DNA from 3 places in the Mesorhizobium sp. USDA 3734 genome. Region 3 is predicted to be linked to each of the others. Evidence: predicted binding sites of a transcription regulator. Region 3 holds the regulator's gene; each other region holds the start of a gene.
What was found. Region 3 encodes LexA, which represses DNA repair genes until DNA is damaged. Its sites were predicted from a motif close to TGTTCNNNNTGTGTTCNG; they were not measured.
Positions count from the first base shown of each region.

Region 1: recA (recombinase RecA) is a predicted target of LexA. The motif match lies at 1,940-1,957, and genes of this name have one in related genera.
Region 2: ACZ89F_RS31190 (DNA recombination protein RmuC) is a predicted target of LexA. The motif match lies at 1,625-1,642, and genes of this name have one in related genera.

Region 1 is NZ_JBWCCW010000001.1:3,278,138-3,282,304, reverse strand. It holds gene ACZ89F_RS15960 (pseudouridine-5'-phosphate glycosidase) at 1-713, opposite strand, end outside; gene ACZ89F_RS15955 (carbohydrate kinase family protein) at 789-1,733, opposite strand; gene recA (recombinase RecA) at 2,015-3,115, shown strand; gene alaS (alanine--tRNA ligase) at 3,413-4,167, shown strand, end outside.
Region 2 is NZ_JBWCCW010000001.1:6,527,323-6,531,489, forward strand. It holds gene ACZ89F_RS31185 (GFA family protein) at 1-314, shown strand, start outside; gene ACZ89F_RS31190 (DNA recombination protein RmuC) at 321-1,592, opposite strand; gene def (peptide deformylase) at 1,696-2,226, shown strand; gene fmt (methionyl-tRNA formyltransferase) at 2,232-3,185, shown strand; gene ACZ89F_RS31205 (GNAT family N-acetyltransferase) at 3,182-3,691, shown strand; gene truA (tRNA pseudouridine(38-40) synthase TruA) at 3,703-4,167, shown strand, end outside.
Region 3 is NZ_JBWCCW010000001.1:2,879,124-2,883,290, reverse strand. It holds gene kynA (tryptophan 2,3-dioxygenase) at 1-218, shown strand, start outside; gene kynU (kynureninase) at 302-1,549, shown strand; gene lexA (transcriptional repressor LexA) at 1,996-2,733, shown strand; gene ACZ89F_RS13760 (ComEC/Rec2 family competence protein) at 2,727-4,167, opposite strand, start outside.

The DNA.
Region 1 (4,167 bases), 400 kb from region 3:
TTTTCCGGCACCGGATTGGCGATCAGCATGCCGCCGCCGAGGCCAAGCGCCAGACGCGTCTGGTAGAAATGCGCGATCTCTTCCGGCCTGTGCAGGGTCAGCGGCGCGCGGAACGGTGAATGCCTGGACCAGAAGGCCGGCATCGTCTCGCAGCCATGGCCGATCACCGGCACACCGCGCGTCTCCAGCACCTCCAGCGTCTTTTCGATGTCGAGGATGGCCTTGGCGCCGGCCGACACGACGATGACCGGCGTGCGCGCCAGCTCGTCGAGATCAGCGGAAATGTCGAAACTCTTTTCCGCACCCTTGTGCACGCCGCCGATGCCGCCGGTGGCGAACACTTTTATGCCGACCATATGCGCCGCGATCATCGTGGCGGCGACCGTGGTGCCGCCGGTGCGCCCTTGCGCCACGGCGAAGCCGAGGTCGGCGCGCGACAGCTTCATGGCGTCGCCCGTCATCGCCAGCGATTCGCGCTCGCCGTCCGAAAGCCCGATCTTGATGCGGCCGCCGACCACGGCGATCGTCGCCGGCACGGCGCCGCCATCGCTGATGATCTTTTCGACGTCGGCCGCCATGGCGCCGTTGTCGGGGTAGGGCATACCATGGGTGATGATGGTGCTTTCCAGCGCCACCACCGGCCGGCCGGCCGCCAGGGCCTGCGCCACAGGCGCGTGGATATCGATGAAGGGGCGGGCGGTCTCTGGGGTCATCTCGATCTCCAATCCGGAGTGCGGCGCGTCCATCGGGACGCTCGGCAACACTGCGGCACTAAGAATTTGCCGGTCTCATGCCACTTCCCTGGCATCCGGCACAAGAGCCAGTGCTTCCGCGAAGCTCGCCGTGGTGAATTCGGGAACGGCGTTGGCGCTTTCGATGGCAAGCGTCGCCGCGGCGATACCCTCGCGCAGAGCTGCCCGCAGAGAGAGGCCGCGCAGCAAGGCGGCGACCGTTGCGCCCGCCAGCGCATCGCCGGCGCCGGTGACGTCGGCGACCTTTCTTGGCGGCGGCGGCAGGATCGAGAAGGCGCCGGCTTCATCGAAGCCCAGCATGGGGCCGCCGCCCGCCGTCACCACGCCGCTCTTGAGCCCTGCGCGTCTCAGCCCGTCGACGATGTCTTGCGGAGAGGCCGCAGCGTCCAGGTCTGCCAGCGCGATCGCTTCGCGCCGGTTCATGAAGACGACAGCCAGATTGCCGAGAACCGGCTTCAAACGCACGATCTTGGCCGGCGAAATGGCAATGGCGAAAACGGGTTTGCCAGCAGCAAGAAAAACCAGCCGCTCCAGTGCCGCCGTCGGCAGGTTGGCGTCGCAGAAGACGGCATCGGCGGCGGCGATCACCTCCCGGACCTTGGAGCGCCTGATCTGCTTGGGAAACGCCAAATCATAGAGCGCCATGTCGGCAAAGCCGACGATCAGCTCGCCCTCGCGGTCGATCAGCGCCGTATAGCTCGGCGTGGTGCGGTCGAGGAACACCGCCGACAGGTCGGCAATGCCTGCCTCGGCGATGGCTCGTGACACGGTGTCGGCGGCGGCATCGCCGCCACGCACCGACATCAGCGACGCGGAGACGCCACGCAGCACGGCGCTGCGCAGTGCGTTGAAAACGCCGCCGCCGACATCCTCGCGCATCGAGCCGGGATTGGAGGCGGCAGGCACGTAAGCGCCGGACACCTGGCCGCGCCGGTCGATATGGGCGCCGCCTATGGCCAGTATTTTCGCGGATTTCAGCATGCCGGCGATATGACCTTTGTTATTCCAGCCGCACAAGCGCTAGGCTGCGGGACGAAGCTTCGCATGCAAGGCAGCGATTCGGCAGATCGAAACAATCGAGCCGTCTGGCCCAATGCGGAATGCATCGTGAAACGAAATCGTGAGACAAAAAAAGAACAAATCTGGATATTGATTGTTTTTCAGATATTTGACCCCTCTTGCCAAACGAGAACAAAAAAGGTACAAATTGGCAGGGATTACGGATTGTCCGGCCTTCATTGACGACCAAGGGGTGATGTATCATGGCTCAGAATTCTTTGCGGCTGGTAGAGGACAAAGCGGTGGACAAATCAAAGGCTCTGGATGCGGCGCTGTCGCAAATCGAGCGGGCTTTCGGCAAGGGCTCGATCATGCGGCTCGGCGCGAACGAGCAGGTCGTCGAGATCGAAACGGTGCCGACCGGCTCGCTTGGGCTTGACATCGCGCTTGGCGTCGGTGGCCTGCCGCGCGGCCGCATCGTCGAGATCTACGGGCCGGAAAGCTCGGGCAAGACGACGCTGGCCCTGCACACCGTGGCTGAAGCGCAGAAGAAGGGCGGCATCTGCGCCTTTGTCGATGCCGAGCACGCGCTTGACCCGGTCTATGCCCGCAAGCTCGGCGTCGATCTCGAAAACCTCCTGATCTCGCAGCCCGACACTGGTGAGCAGGCGCTGGAAATCTGCGACACGCTGGTGCGCTCCGGCGCCATCGACGTGCTGGTGGTCGATTCGGTCGCGGCGTTGACGCCACGCGCCGAAATCGAAGGCGAGATGGGCGATTCGCTGCCCGGCCTGCAGGCCCGCCTGATGAGCCAGGCGCTACGCAAGCTGACCGCCTCGATCTCGCGCTCCAACACCATGGTCATCTTCATCAACCAGATCCGCATGAAGATCGGCGTCATGTTCGGTTCGCCCGAAACCACCACCGGCGGCAACGCGCTGAAGTTCTACGCTTCGGTGCGCCTCGACATCCGCCGCATCGGCTCGGTCAAGGACCGCGACGAGGTCGTCGGCAACCAGACCCGCGTCAAGGTGGTCAAGAACAAGCTGGCGCCGCCCTTCAAGGTGGTCGAGTTCGACATCATGTATGGTGAAGGCGTGTCCAAGACCGGCGAACTGGTCGATCTCGGCGTCAAGGCCGGCGTGGTCGAGAAGTCGGGCGCCTGGTTCTCCTACAATTCGCAGCGTCTCGGCCAGGGCCGCGAAAATGCCAAGCTGTTCCTGCGCGATAATCCCGACACGGCGCGCGAGATCGAACTGGCGCTCCGGCAGAATGCCGGGCTGATTGCCGAGAAATTCCTTGAGAATGGCGGCCCTGAGCGCGGCGAAGAGGACGGCTTCGAGGAAGAATCCGGCGCCATGTAACAGCTTCGTGCGCGATGCCGGCCGGAGTTCGGCCATAATCGCGTTCTATTATCTCAGGCTTATGTAATCGAGTTCCGAGTATTGCGTTTCGAAACCGCCGGCCCAGTGCCGGCGGTTTTGCGTTTTGGTGGCGAAACCAGGCCGGTTCGAACAGCTGGCAAAGCCGTGGATTGGACCAATTCCGTGTTTCTGGACAGGGTGAAGCGCGGCGGCTAAAAGGCCAAGTCCTAATCTTCTAGGACGCAGAGCCCATCATCCGTCGGCCGGCCCGGCGGTTCTCTCGAAAAGGCAGCATTCATGAGTGGCGTGAACGAAATCCGGTCGACATTTCTCGACTATTTCCGCAAGGAGGGTCACGAGATCGTCGCGTCGAGCCCGCTGGTGCCGCGCAACGACCCGACGCTGATGTTCACCAACGCCGGCATGGTGCAGTTCAAGAATGTCTTCACCGGTCTGGAGAAGCGGCCCTATTCGCGCGCCTCGACCGCCCAGAAGAGCGTTCGCGCCGGTGGCAAGCACAACGATCTCGACAATGTCGGCTATACCGCGCGCCATCTGACTTTCTTCGAGATGCTCGGCAATTTCTCCTTTGGCGACTACTTCAAGGAGCGCGCCATCGAACTTGCCTGGAACCTGATCACCAAGGAATTCGGGCTGAACAAGGACAAGCTGCTGGTCACCGTCTATCACACGGACGACGAGGCGGCCGGCTTCTGGAAGAAGATCGCCGGGTTTTCCGACGACCGCATCATTCGCATCGCGACTTCGGACAATTTCTGGGCGATGGGCGACACCGGACCGTGCGGGCCGTGCTCTGAGATCTTCATCGATCGCGGCGAGCACATCTGGGGCGGACCTCCCGGCAGCCCGGAAGAGGATGGCGACCGTTTCCTCGAATTCTGGAACCTGGTGTTCATGCAGTATGAACAGGTGACGAAGGAGGAGCGCATCGACCTGCCGCGCCCGTCGATCGACACCGGCATGGGCCTGGAGCGTATGGCGTCCATCCTGCAAGGGGTGGAAAGCGTCTTCGAGACCGATCTGTTCCGTCA
Region 2 (4,167 bases), 3.6 Mb from region 3:
GCCAGCAACTGACCGGCACGGCTTTTCGCGTGACGGTCCCGGCGCCCGAAAACAACTACCGCATCACCAAGGGTACACCGAAAATCTACATCAAGATCGTGGCGAGCGGCGCCAAGCGCGCTCAGGCCTTTTGCGCCGACTGCGGTTCGCACCTTTACGCCACGTCGGTTGGAGATGGTCCAAAGGTCTATGGAATTCGCGTGGGGACCGCGCGGCAACGCCAGGACTTGATACCGACACAGCAGAAATGGCATCGCTCGGCGCTGCATTGGCTTCCGGAATTTCAAGGCATGACGACTATTGAGGAGCAGTAGCGCGGCTTAATCGTCGCCTTCGACAACCCTCAGCCTGAGCTGTCCGGTCTTCGAATCGGCAACACGCGCGCCCGTATCGACCTTCGCCGCCGGAGCCCGTGACGCGGCGTCCGCGGCGGCATCGCCGTCGGGCTGCGCGCCGAACTCCAGCGCCTCGATCTTCTGGCCGCGCTTGGTGACCTTCGACGTCGAAACCAGGATGTCGTCAATGTCCTTGGCCGACTGGCCGAAATGCACCTGCAGCTTGCGCACCCGCTCGTCGACACGCGCGACGTCCTCCATCAGCCGGATGACCTCGCCCTGGATCAGGTGCGCCTGTTCGCGCATGCGGGCGTCCTTGAGGATCGCCTGGATGACCTGGATCGACAGCATCAGCAGCGACGGCGAGACGATGACGACGCGGGCGCGGTGCGCCTTGTGCACGATCGCTTCGAAATTCTCGTGGATCTCGGCGAACACCGATTCCGACGGCACGAACATGAAGGCGGTGTCCTGTGTCTCGCCCTGGATCAGGTATTTTTCCGAGATATCGCGGACATGGATCTCGATGTCGCGGCGGAAGGCCTGCGAGGCGACCTTCTGCAGGTCGGCGCCGTCGGCGGCTCGAATGGCGTTCCAGGCTTCCAGCGGAAATTTGGCGTCGATGGCAAGCGACGGCGCGCCGTTCGGCATTTTCACCAGGCAGTCGGGCCGGCTGCCGTTCGACAATGTCGCCTGGAATTCATAGGCGCCGTGCGGCAGGCCGTCGGCGACGATCGCTTCCATGCGCGACTGGCCGAAGGCGCCGCGCGTCTGCTTGTTGGAGAGGATCGCCTGCAGCTGCACCACCTGGCCGGCGAGCGACTGGATGTTGCCTTGCGCGACATCGATGATCGCCAGCCGTTCCTGCAATTTGGCCAGGCTCTCATGCGTGGATTTCGTCTGCTCGGTCATGGTCTGGCCAAGGCGGCCGGTCATGGCGTCGAGGCGCTGGCCGATCGACTGCGTCAGCTCCGCCTGGCGCGCGCCAAACACTTCGGCGATGGCGCCCATGCGGCCCTGCATCTCGGCCTGGCTTTGCAAAATGCCGGCCATCCGCGCCTCGCCGTCGCGGGCATGATCGGCGGCCTCGGCTGCCGCCACGGCGCGCGCCTTGGCCGACCGCCACAGCGCGATGACGAGCGCCACGAACAGGCCAAGAAACAGCAACGCGCCGAAGGCCAGCGCATGGCCGAGCGTGATCGTGGTGGCGCCAAGCCGGGCGACGGGCTCCGAAAGGATAGTGCTCAGATCATTCATGTGGACAGCATAGCCGATTCGGCAGTCTGGCACAGATCAAAACGTGAACGAGCCTTAAGCCCACCGGTTGACGCTTTTCGCTGGAGGTCTTAGGTGGAACGCCATGCCGATCAAGCCGCTCATCATCCTTCCCGACCCCATCCTGCGCCAGGTTTCCAAGCCGGTGGAACGCGTCGATGCGCCCTTGCGCAAATTAGCCGACGATATGCTGGCGACGATGTATGACGCACCTGGCATCGGCCTGGCGGCAATCCAGATCGGCGAGCCGCTGCGCATGCTGGTGATCGATCTGGCCAAGGAAGACGAGACGCCGGCGCCGCAGGTCTTCATCAACCCGGAAATCCTGGAGAGCGCCGACGCGCGCTCCGTCTACGAGGAAGGCTGCCTGTCGATCCCGGACTATTACGCCGAGGTCGAACGTCCGGCCTCCGTGCGGGTCAAGTATCTCGACCGCGACGGCAAATTGCAGGAGATGGAGGCCGAGGGCCTGATGGCAACCTGCCTGCAGCACGAGATCGACCACCTCAACGGCGTCTTGTTCATCGACCACATCTCGAAGCTGAAGCGCGACATGGTGGTGAAGAAATTCAAGAAGCTCGCCAGGGACAAGGCGCCGGGCAAACTGGCGGGATAGGGGAAATGCCCCTTCGCGTCATCTTCATGGGCACGCCTGAGTTTTCGGTGCCGACGCTGCGCGCGATTGCCGAAGCGGGACATGAGATATCAGCCGTGTACACCCAGCCGCCGCGCGCCGCCGGACGGCGGGGGCTGGAGCTGACACCGTCACCGGTGCAGCGCGAGGCGGAACGGCTGGGCATCGAGGCGCGGACACCGACTTCGCTCAAGGGCGAGGCCGAGCAGGCGGCTTTCCGTGCCTTGCAGGCCGATGTCGCCGTGGTCGTCGCCTATGGTTTGCTGCTGCCGAAAGCGGTTCTCGAGGCAACCCGGCTTGGCTGCATCAACGGCCATGCATCGCTGCTGCCGCGCTGGCGTGGCGCCGCACCCATCCAACGCGCCATCATGGCCGGCGACCTGGAAAGCGGCATGATGGTGATGCGCATGGAAGAGGGTCTGGACACCGGCCCGGTCGGAATGGTTGAAAAATGCGCCATCGAACCCGATATGACTGCCGGCGATCTGCATGATCGGTTGATGAGTGTCGGTGCAATCCTGATGGTGGAAGCGCTGACGCGGCTGGAAAGGAAAACCCTGACATTTGCCGCCCAGGCGGTGGAAGGGGTGACCTATGCCAAGAAAATCGATAAATCCGAGACGCGCGTGGACTGGACTCGCTCGGCGAGCGAGGTCCACAATACCATTCGTGGCCTGTCGCCCTTTCCCGGCGCCTGGTCCGAGATAGGAATTGGCGGCCGCCCGGAGCGGCTGAAACTGCTTCGCTCGACGCTGTCCGAAGGCCTGTCGCTTTCGGAAGATTTGGGCGAGTCGGGAGGAATTCTCGATGACCGGCTGACGGTCGCCTGCGGGGCAGGCGCGATCAGACTGGTCGAAGTTCAACGGGCGGGCGGAAGGCCCGCTGCCGCGTCGGAATTCCTGCGCGGGGCCAAGATCGAAAAAGGAATGAAATTCTCATGAGCATGATGTCGATACGCGCGGCGACGCCGCGGGATCGCGAGGCCATTCGCCTCGTCGAGGAACACGCTTTCGGCCAGCAGGCGGAGGCCGGACTGGTCGACGCGCTGGTGACGGGCGGCGACGCCGTTGCCGAACTGGTGGCGGAAGAAGACGGCCAGGTGGTCGGCCACATCCTGTTTTCCCGGCTGTTCGTCCAGAATGGCGGCAAGAATTTTGCGGCCGTGGCGCTCGCGCCGCTGGCGGTGGAGCCTTCGTTCCATGGCAGCGGCATTGGCGGCGCGCTGATCCGCGAGGCGCATATCCGCCTCAGGGACGGCGGAGAGACGCTGGCCGTGGTGCTGGGCGATCCGGCCTATTACAGCCGTTTCGGCTACAGCCACGCCCGCGCCGAAAAATTCGAGAGCGAGTATCAGGGCGAGGCATTGCAGGCACTGGCCTGGGGCGACGCCCCGGAAGCCGGCAGGCTGGTCTACGCCTCGGCCTTCGGCTCAGCACTCGCCGCCTAGGCGAGTGCAAATTGCCGCGTTTTCGCCTCGACATCGAATATGACGGCAGCCTGTTTGCCGGCTGGCAGCACCAGGCGGACCAGCCTTCGGTGCAGCAGGCGATCGAACAGGCGATCGAGAAATTCTGCGGCGAAGAGGTGAGGCTGCGCGCCGCCGGCCGCACCGATGCCGGCGTGCATGCGACCGCCCAGGTGGCGCATGTCGACCTCGCCAAGGCGTGGCCCGGCGACAAGGTGCGCGATGCCATCAATGCTCATCTGCAGGCCGCCGGCACCCATATTGCCATCGTGAAGGCGTCGGTCGTCTCCGACGGTTTCGACGCTCGCTTCTCGGCCACTGGCCGCCACTATCTCTACCGCATCCTCAACCGCCGGGCGCCGGCCGCGCTCGACAAGGGCAAGGTGTGGTGGGTGCCGAAGCGGCTCGACGCCGGCGCCATGCATGAGGCGGCGAAGGTCTTGCTTGGGCGGCATGAC
Region 3 (4,167 bases):
GCGATCCGCAGCGCTACTGGATGTTCTACGAACTGGCCGAGAAGCTGGTCGACTTCGAGGACTATTTCCGCCGCTGGCGCTTCAACCACGTCACCACGGTCGAGCGCATCATCGGCCTGAAACGCGGCACCGGAGGAACCTCGGGTGCTTCGTATCTGAAGAAGATGCTCGAGGTGGTGCTGTTCCCGGAGCTGTGGACGGTCCGCACCCGGCTCTGACATCATCGAAATGAAAACAGGCACACTGAGGGGAAGCGCTTGTGGCGGAAAACCCTTCGCGAATAACCGAGGACTGACCGACCATGAGTGGAATACCTGATCTCGCTGCAATCGAAGCGATGGATGCCACGGATCCGCTGCGTGCCATGCGCGATCGTTTCATTCTGCCGGAGGGGGTGATCTATCTCGACGGCAATTCACTGGGGGCAGCGTCGCATGCCGTTTTCGGCGAACTGCAGCAAGCGGCGACCCAGGAATGGGCCCAGGATCTCATCCGAGCCTGGAATACAGCCGGATGGTTCGAGATGCCGATCGAACTCGGCGACCAGCTCGGGCGACTGATAGGAGCCGCGGCAGGCCAGACCGTGGTCTGCGACACGACGTCGACCAACATCTACAAGGTGCTGCATGCGGCGCTGCAGATGCGGCCCGGCCGGCTGGCCATCGTCGCCGAGGGGGACAGTTTTCCCACCGACCTGTACATCGCCGAAGGCGTGGCCTCGACCAGGGATGGCGTCCTGCTGCGCCTCGCGGGCGTCGACGCGCCAACCATCGAAGAGCTGATCGACGAAAGCGTCGCGGTGGTGCTGGTCAACCACGTCAATTACAAATCGGGTGAACTGCGCGACATGGCGGCGCTGACGCGCAAGGCTCATGCGGCCGGAGCGCTGATCGTCTGGGATCTCTGCCACACCGCGGGTGCTCTGCCGGTCGAGCTCGACCACGCAAATGCCGATTTCGCCATCGGTTGCACCTACAAGTACCTCAACGGCGGTCCGGGCGCGCCGGCCTTTATCTATGCCGCGCAGCGCCACCACGGCGAGATCAGCCAGCCACTCAGCGGCTGGTGGGGGCATGTGCGGCCCTTTGCCTTCGAACGGGGCTATGTTGCCGGCACCGGCATCCGCCGCTTTCTGTGCGGCACGCAGCCGGTCCTGTCGATGCGGGCGCTCAAGGGTGCGCTTGCCATCTGGAACGACGTCGACATGGCGGCATTGCGAAAGAAGAGCGTCGCGCTGACCGAACTGTTCATCCAGCTCGTCGAAGCGAAGTGCGGCGCCTATGGTCTCACGCTGGAGACCACCCGCGACGCGACCAGACGCGGCAGCCAGGTATCGTTCCTTCACGACCATGGCTATCAAATCATGCGGGCGCTGATCGAGCGTGGGGTGATCGGTGACTTCCGCGCGCCATCGACCATCCGTTTCGGCTTCACGCCGCTCTATGTCGGCTACAAGGATGTGTGGCTGGCGGTTGAGGTGCTGGAAGACATTCTGCGCACGGGTGCATGGAAGGACCAGCGTTTCGCCGTCAAGGAGGCCGTTACCTGACGCAGCCCTCTCGACGATCTGTTGTCGCCGGCTCCCCCTTAGTCAGATGACCGAGGGACGAATTTCCAGCTCGCAAACGCGTTCATTGCTGGTGGCCAGCGCTGGCTGCGATAATTAACCAAGGTTGGCGTTTTGGCTTCGTTTCGTTCACGGCAAACGAGCCCCCAGGAAAACTGGCAATTCTCCCGTCGAGGGCTTATCGGCGGATCATGCCAAACCTGAGCTCGGGATGGGCCACAGGCAATTAACCATAACAATTTCAATGCGGGAAAGGGCACTTTGACGGCATGCAGCCGGCGACGAGACCCGCTGGAAAACGCCGAATAATTTCCGCCACCTTAACAAATTCATTAAACTTTAAACAGTTGCAGAACACAACTGGAACAGATAGTGTTTGTTCTGGGTTTGTTTTTCTGATTCTGGTTTCAGGTACCCTGGGGGCCGCCATGCTGACGCGCAAGCAACACGAACTGCTGATGTTCATCCATGAACGCCTCAAGGAAAGCGGCATTCCGCCATCCTTCGACGAGATGAAGGAGGCGCTCGATCTTGCCTCCAAATCCGGGATTCACCGGCTGATCACGGCTCTGGAGGAGCGCGGCTTCATTCGCCGGCTGCCCAACCGGGCACGCGCGCTGGAAGTGTTGCGGCTGCCGGATTCGATCGCTCCCGGCCTCAACGCGGCAAAAAAGTTCTCGCCGAGCATCATCCAGGGCAGTCTTGGTCAAGGCGGCCTTGGCCGTCAGGTCAAGCCGGCGCCTTCGCGGATGTCTTCGGCCGGCAATGACGACGACGTGGTCTCCGCCATTTCGATCCCGGTGATGGGCCGCATCGCGGCAGGTGTGCCGATCGATGCCATCCAGCATCAGACGCACTCGATTTCTGTGCCGCCGGACATGATCATGGGCGGCGAGCACTATGCCCTGGAGGTCAAGGGCGACTCGATGATCGATGCCGGCATCTTCGACGGCGATACCGTCATCATCCGCAATGCCGATACGGCGAGCCCTGGTGAAATCATCGTGGCGCTGGTGGATGAAGAGGAAGCAACGCTGAAGCGGTTCCGCCGCAAGGGCGCCTCGATTGCTCTCGAAGCCGCCAATCCAGCCTATGAAACCCGTATTTTTGGCCCGGACAGGGTCAAGGTGCAAGGCAAGCTCGTCGGCCTGATCCGCCGCTACTGAGGTGGCTGCGGTTTAACCACTGGCTTCTCGGGTTTCTTGAAGGGCGGCAGTCCCCTCGCCTCGCGTGAGAATTTGCGTTGCACATGCCAGGGCCGGTAGGGCCTGTCCACCGCGAAGCTGACGGTTGCCGGCGTGGTCGCCGACTGGCGATCGAAGAAGATGGCAGCGCTGCCTTTGCGAGCCAGTTGTCGCTTGGTGATGACGAGAACCAGCGGATTGTGACAGGCGTCATAGGCCGTCGCGTCATTGACAACGATCAGCTCGGCAAAGCCGCAGGCTTTCCAGGTGTCTTTTCGGTCTTCGACATAGGCAATGATCGCACCGGACGTGTGCCTGGCCAGACAGACGCCCGAGGTGCAATAGAACGGCGATCCCGGCGGCAGTTCCGGGGCATCCGCGATCTCGAATTGCCCGTCGCCCTTGTCGAACACCTCCGGCACGACGATGGTTTCGGATGTCAGTGCGCGTTTCCAGTTGTCGACCGTGAATTCGTTCGGCCGTGCGCGGCTGACGGCGAGCTCGCCGCCGCCGATCGGCAACGCAACCAGTCGGGCGTCCTCCGAGATCAGCACGTCCGGCGTGCGCGTATCCGAGAAGGTCAACAGGCCAACAAGCGCGAAGGGAAGAGCCGCAAGCCGCAGCCACGTCGTCGCCATCGTCGCGATGACCAGGGCAATCGCCACCAGCAGCACGGACTGCTGCGAAATCAATCCGACCCCATCGACAGGTGAACGCTCGGAAATCCATCCGGACATGGCGATCATCGCCGTCAGGCCCTTGCCCATCACATAGAGAAAGGGACCATCGGCGCCAAAGGGCATCGCCAGCGCACTGAGGACGGCAAAAGGCATGACAACCAGTGACACAATCGGCATGATGGCCAGATTGGCGAACAGGCTGAGCGGCGACACGCGCTGAAAATGCCAGATGGCAAACAGCGCCGTGGCGCTGCCGGCGATGATGGATGTCATGGCCAAGCCTCCCGCCGCCAGCAGGAATTTTCGCGTCAGGAAGCCAGGCAAGGATCGCTTTGGCGGCGGCGGTCTGGTTTTCCCCGCACGATGATCCGACCAGCCGGCATAGGCGCCGACAAGTGCTGCGGTCGCCGCGAAGGACATCTGGAAACTCGGGCCGACCACCTCATGCGGCGACACCACAATGACGGCGATCGCCGAGATCGCCAGATTGCGCATGGTGAGTGCTGCCCGATCGAACAGCACGGCAATCAGCATCACCGCCAGCATGATGAAGCTGCGCTCGGCGGCAACGACGACGCCAGAGATGATGAGATAGGCGGCGATCGAGAACAGTGCCGCGGCGGCTGCATATTTCTTGACCGGACGGCGCGCGGAAAAGTCCGGGAACAGGGCGAAGGCACCGCGCAGCAAACCCATGATGGTGCCGGCGACCAGCGCCATGTGCAGCCCGGAAATG